2 linked regions of the Candidatus Finniella inopinata genome follow. The protein of the gene in region 2 interacts with the protein of the main gene of each other region in a pairwise test. Links are inferred from orthologs where the notes say so. Each region holds a gene or a part of one and is shown on either strand. Other genes may lie near its edges.

Region 1 (3,252 bases), on a different replicon or contig from region 2:
CCCTACTTGGCCCCGGTGGCCTTCAAAAACTTTGTCTGACAGATAACCCGCCACAAGGCCCCCAAACATCCCTGTCAGGTCAAAGGCGGCCGCCTGCCATCCCGCCATATACAAAGAGCTGCCTTTGAATTCCCGCAAGAATGTGGGCGCCCAATAAAACACGGCCATACGCACAATGTATAAAAAGAAATTGGCAAAGCAAACGTACCAGACAAGCTTATTCTTCATAACCTTATCAAACATAATTTGGCGCATAGACAGGCGTTCATCTTCTTCATCCTCAACACCATTGGAAAGACCGTGATGGGATTCAATGGACGGCAATCCTAATGATTCAGGTGTGTCGCGCAGACGATTGAACAAAAATGCTGCCAAAAAAATACAAAAAATACTGGGTACATAAAAAACATACCGCCAGCCAAAATGTTCAATTAAGAACGGGGCGGAAATAAGCACAATTCCCCCCCCAATTTGTTGAGAGGTATTCCATAATGCCCATTTGGTGGCAATTTCCTTGGGGCTGAACCAATGGGTTAACAACCGGGCGCACGGTGGCCATCCCATTGACTGGAAGATGGAATTAAGGGTCCACAGAACCATGAAAAGAGTCAGACTAGAGCTCATGCCCATGAAGAAGTTCATAACCGCAGACATCAACAAACCAAAGGTCATGAAATAACGCGCATTACTGCGGTCACTTAACAAACCGCTAAGGCCTTTCCCCAAACCATAAACAATAGCAGCTAGGGTGATAATGAGCCCAATCTGGGTTTTACTGTATCCCAATTCACTTTGCATAGAGGGGATAGCCATGGTGAAATTTTGCCGTAGCAAATAAAACCCTGCGTACCCTATCATCATCGAATACATGATTCGTATCCGCCAGTATTTGTAGGCGGGACGATTATCAGCGGAGTCTAAGGGAGGTATAGAGGTAATAATATAAGAAGGCACCATAAACGCTTACCTAGTCAGTTTAAAATTGAGCGAGAACAATTTTGACTTTCTTGTAGAAACTTGTCTAGCATTCTTATGTTTTTGCATTTCTACTCTCCGATACAAAATAGTCTATAATAAACATGATAATTACGTACACCCAATGCCAACTATATGTATTGAATTTGGCCGTATTTGTCCAGTTTTAATTCTCCAGCGATCGACGCAAGATGTCTATGTCGCTGGCAAACTCCCCGTCTTTGGCAGAAATTTCTTGAATTTTTTTCACCGCATGCAAAACAGTTGTATGATCGCGGCCACTAAATTTTCGTCCAATTTCCGGTAAAGATTTTGATGTTAATATTTTAGATAAATACATGGCGACTTGACGAGGGCGCACTATATTTTGTAATCGGCGGCTTGATAGCAAATCCGACATTTTGACGTTATAAAACTCACAAACATGTTTTTGGATATCTTCAACAGATAGGCGCCGGTCATTAGACCGTAACAAATCTCGTAAGACATCTTGAGTAGTATCAAGGGTGATGTTGCGCCCTACCAAAGTTACATGCGCCACGATTCGGTTTAAGGCCCCCTCTAATTCGCGAATGTTGGAACTAATTTTAAAAGCCAAAAATTCCATGACTTCCTTAGGCACGTCTACCTTCATGCTCTCTGCTTTTGCTTGCAGAACGCCCAGCCGAAGTTCATAGGTGGTGGGATGGATGTCAGCGACCAATCCCCAAGCCAGCCGTGATTTTAAACGCTCCTCCATTTTTTCAAGATCAGAGGGGGATTTGTCTGCCGACATGATCACCTGGCGGTTATTGTCAACCAAGGCATTAAACGTATGGAAGAATTCCTCCTGTGTGGTTTCCTTGCCACCGATAAACTGCACATCATCAATCATCAAGACATCGACTGTTCGAAATTGTTCTTTAAAAGAAACGGTGTCTTTATAACGAAGCGCCCGAATAAACTGATACATAAATTTTTCGGCCGACAGATAAATGACCTTGCGTTGGGGGTGAACTTTTTTAATATGCCATGCGATGGCGTGCATAAGGTGGGTTTTACCTAGACCAACTCCCCCATAAAGGAACAAGGGGTTGAATAAGGGAGCATCTGACTCGGCAACACGAAGGGCTGCAGCATAGGCAAACTCATTGGGCTTACCAACCACAAAATTTTCAAATGTAAACCGGCTGTCAAGAGCGGCGCCTACGTCTTCGCGCTGTTCATCCAGTGTTTCTTCTGGGCTTGAAAACCTGTCTTGCGGGGAAATCTTTAAGCCTTCAGAGGCGACGGATTGGACCTTGATGGCAAGCTTTTTGACCTCAGGCAAGGCCGCTTTCCAGTGATACAATAATTTTTCACCATAGTTCGCCAAAACCCAATCTTTAACAAAACGTGTAGGTACTGTTAAATACAGGCATCCATCTTCTAAATTTTCAACATTTAAAGGCTGAAGCCAACTTTTAAAAACTGTTTCTCCAAGCTCATGAATTAATTTTTCTGAAACCTCTTTCCACAGGATTTTCAGTAATTCTGTTGAATCTGGCAAGGTCGATAAAACTGTCATGCAAAAAGCCTAAATGAACGCGGTTTAAGAATTTGAGTTGGAAGTAACCGGAATCACTTTGAAATCCAGCTTATCCAATTGAATAATGATTTCGTGTTCTTCACCAACGGTAGCACGATGATTGCCGGGACTGCTATATCGGGCAAAAACCACAGCCCCCTCGCCCGATACACGGGTGGCTACGATGGGAGCCTCGAGCCTTTGGCCGCGAATGATATCCCATTCAAAAATATCATATTGGCCAGCATAGTCGCTTTTAAGTTGAGGAAGCTTACGAAAATACGTTTCAGCATCCATTTTCATGAGTTCTTTCAAAAGTTCGGGGTTATAAGCAATAATAATATGGATGGTTACAGGTGATGTGTCATTCACATTATCAGCAGCTTTGAACTTAACTTTTTCAAGCCAGACTTTTGCAGTACTAAAGCTACTTAGGGATTTAAACGCAGAAAATATAGCATCCGTGCCGCAACCCACAAGCACAAAGGCCACCCAAAGAAGGGCTAGGACCGGACCTAGGCGGGATTTTGATTGGGACATTAAAAAACCTAATTGAGTATAAGCTATTTTGTATTCGCATAAACGCATCATAACGTCTAGAGGGTATTTTATGTCTATCTCTCAACGCATTTCAATATTTAAAAATCGTTTTTAATTTTAATTTTAATAATTTAATAATTCTCCTTTTATTAACAAAACATTAACTTCGAAAGACTATTATCATAATCCAA
Region 2 (3,324 bases):
CTGGCTATGGAACCTATCACAGCAATGCCTGCACCGGCCCAAAAACCCGTACGCCAACTTATTCCTGTACTGTTAACAAGAGAAGATAAACCAAGGGCTGTCATCGCACCACAAGAAGAGGCTAATGTGATAAGAAGGACCGCAGAATATTGTTCTGGGGGCTTGGTAATCTCGGTGATATAAATTTTTGCGCCCATAACCTCACCCATAGACGACAGGCCTTGAATAATACGGCAAACCGTTACGATCAAAGCAGCGGTAATCCCAATTTGTTCATAGGTTGGCAAATTAGCCATGATAACGCAACTTAAGGACATCATCATGGTTGTCAAAATAACGGTGGTTTTGCGACCTATATTATCTCCTATCCATCCAAATAAAATTGCACCGAATGGTCTCAAAATATACGTTGAACAAAAAGCAAACGCAGCAATCAAAGCGGCTGTGTGGGGATCGGTTTTGGGGAAGAAGATATCATTGAGCAAGACAGCCATATGAACATACAGCATTAGGTCAAAATACTCGAGAAAGGTGCCAATCTGTAAAAGACCAACGGCTTCCTTTTGTTCGCGGCTTAAACTTCCAAGGATACTCATAAGTTACTCCTCTGTTCAGTACTACCTGCTATTAGCTATGCTTATAAACGACTTTCCCTGACATTGAAACCCTATATACCAAATTCAAACCATTTCCCCATTTCTACCCGTCATGGCGAGCCCCTTTAGGGGCGTGGCCATCCAGGAAAATACATGGATCACCACGGAGCAATAGCTCCTCGTGATGATGAGAGGAATGCCGAAAAATGATTTGAATTGGGTATGGTTTTTTAAAACTTACGATATAAATTGGCGTCCCCGGCGGGATTCGAACCCACGGCCTCAAGATTAGGAATCTTGCGCTCTATCCGGCTGAGCTACGGGAACTAACAAACTTTACGTACCTACATATTCTCTAAATTACCGAAGCGTGTCAACTTACCATCAAAGAATAATTTCACGGTACCGATAGGGCCGTGACGTTGCTTGGCGATAATGACTTCGGCTTTGTTGTAAACTCCATCCATACGTTTTTGCCATTCCAAATGCTTCTCGGTTCCCTCTGGTGGTTGCTTGCGGCTTTCATAATACTCCTCGCGATAGACAAACATGACCACATCAGCGTCTTGCTCAATAGACCCTGATTCACGCAAATCAGACAGCTGGGGACGTTTGTCATCGCGCTGCTCAACGGCACGGGAAAGCTGTGATAAGGCCAGTACGGGCACATTTAATTCTTTGGCAATACCCTTTAAAGAACGGGTAATTTCAGAAATTTCTTGAACACGGTTGTCACCACTTCGTTTATTGCTGCTTTCCAATAATTGCAAATAGTCGATGACGATCAGCCCGATATTGTGTTGGCGTTTAAGGCGTCTGGCTCGATTGCGTAAAGCCATAATGCTAAGCCCTGCCGTGTCGTCAATAAACAAAGGGGTGTTATGAATCGATCGGCTAATTTCAACAAATTTTGGGAAATCTTCGCTGCGTATTTCACCGCGGCGGATTTTATCAGAAGACACTTTCGATTCGCTGGATAAAATACGGGTGGCTAGTTGTTCGGCAGACATTTCTAACGAGAAGAAGGCAACGGGCGTTCCGTCCTGGTTGTTTTGGGCAAAACAAAGGGCTGCATTAAAAGCAATGTTGGTGGCAAGGGCTGTTTTTCCCATAGAAGGTCGTCCCGCCAAAATCAACAAGTCAGAAGGGTGCAATCCACCCAACCATTTATCAAGATCAATGAAGCCTGTGGTGACACCCACGATATGACTGTCGCGCTTGTAAGCAATTTCGGCTGTTTCAATGGCTTGTGTTAAGGCCTCTCGAAAGCTGATGGCATTTCCACCTGCTTGACCTGTTGTTGCTAGGTCATAAAGTTTCTTCTCCGCCGATTCAATATGCTGGACAGCGGTGGCTTCCATGTCAAAATTGCGCACCTCTTGTACGGTTTCATGGCTTAGGTTGATCAGTTGGCGCCTTAAATATAAATCATAAATCAGGCGACCATAATCAGCCGCACTGATGATGGACACAACCGAGTTTGCTAAATCAATTAAATAGCTGGCTCCTCCAACCGTGGCCAAATGTTCATTTTGGTGAAAAATATCTTTTAAGGTGATGGGGTCGGCAATTTGCCCTCGATCGATCAGGCGTTGAATGGATTCGTAAATCTGTCCATGAACGGCGTGGGAAAAATGGTCGGGGCGCAAGAAATCACTGACATGTTCCAAGGAATTATTGTTCAACAATAAAGCACCCAACAAAGCCTGTTCGGCCTCGACGTTATGCAAAATCGTTTCAGCGATGGGGGCCAGCTGAGTTTGTTGAGGAACCAGTGATAAGACAGTTGATGTCATGAAGGGGCTATTCCTTTTTCCATAGCTTCTACGCGCATGCGACGATATTCTTCCACGGGCAACAATTTTCCATCCGGGACATACTGTGTGTACAAAATACCCCGAATGTGGTCAATTTCATGTTGCATAACGCGCGCCAAGAAACCATGAGCAACGCCTTCAATTTTGGTGCCCTCTTTTGAATAAGCCGCATATTTTATTGTTTTATAACGGGCCACAGGACCAGCCACATCAGCTACCGAAAAACACCCTTCATAGTCGATGTGTTTATCATCCCCAACAGGTTCATAACTGGGGTTCAACCAAAGGGTCTTTGGCATCGTATCGCTGATGTCGGGGCGCCATTTTTTTAAATCTGGATCATCGCTAAGGGCGAAAACAATTGCCTGCTTAGAGAACCCAATTTGAGGGGCGGCCAGCCCAGAACAGTTTTCCTCTGCGTCGTACTTCGCTTCTAAGATTTTGATTATTGCTAAATCTTCTTTTGTCAGAGGAAAGGTAAAGGCCTTGGCAGGGGTTTCCAAAACCTCTTTGTTTGGACAATTCGGATCGTTAATCACGACATAAGGGGGCAGCTTAACGGACATATGTTTTAACCACTAACCGTAAAAATTTCATAACCATTGGACGTGACGGCCAGGCTATGTTCGAATTGGGCCGATAAAGACTTATCCTTGGTTACGGCCGTCCATCCGTCTTCCAAAACCTTCACACCGGGTTTGCCGGCATTAATCATGGGTTCAATCGTGAAAAACATCCCCTCTTGCAATTCCAACCCTGTACCTGGTTTGCCATAGTGCAACACAGTGGGTGTCATATGAAACGTTTTTCCAACACCATGCCCGCAAAAATCGCGTACGATGGAGAAGCCCTGACGCTCAGCAAAGCTTTGAATCGCATGGCCCACATCACCTAACGTGGCGCCCGGCTTC

What was found.
Region 1: the proteins of EQU50_RS00545 (region 2) and dnaA interact in binary tests that used the Escherichia coli proteins (3 or more experiments, as listed by UniProt). The link is inferred for Candidatus Finniella inopinata from one-to-one orthologs.

The regions. Positions count from the first base shown.
Region 1 is NZ_SCFB01000006.1:131,266-134,517, reverse strand. What follows is about bases 332-3,252. They hold dnaA (chromosomal replication initiator protein DnaA), read right to left. Parts: upstream 2,522-3,252; coding sequence 1,142-2,521; downstream 332-1,141. Other genes in these bases: EQU50_RS05595 (hypothetical protein), read right to left, coding at 2,546-3,061; EQU50_RS05605 (MFS transporter), read right to left, coding at 332-957. Also shown: more of EQU50_RS05605, read right to left, coding at 1-331. UniProt on the Escherichia coli protein: Plays an essential in the initiation and regulation of chromosomal replication. Binds in an ATP-dependent fashion to the origin of replication (oriC) to initiate formation of the DNA replication initiation complex once per cell cycle.
Region 2 is NZ_SCFB01000001.1:101,401-104,724, forward strand. What follows is about bases 167-3,159. They hold EQU50_RS00545 (replicative DNA helicase), read right to left. Parts: upstream 2,393-3,159; coding sequence 941-2,392; downstream 167-940. Other genes in these bases: EQU50_RS00550 (peptide deformylase), read right to left, coding at 2,389-2,979; map (type I methionyl aminopeptidase), read right to left, coding at 2,985-3,159. In the rest of the region: more of map, read right to left, coding at 3,160-3,324. UniProt on the Escherichia coli protein: The main replicative DNA helicase, it participates in initiation and elongation during chromosome replication. Travels ahead of the DNA replisome, separating dsDNA into templates for DNA synthesis.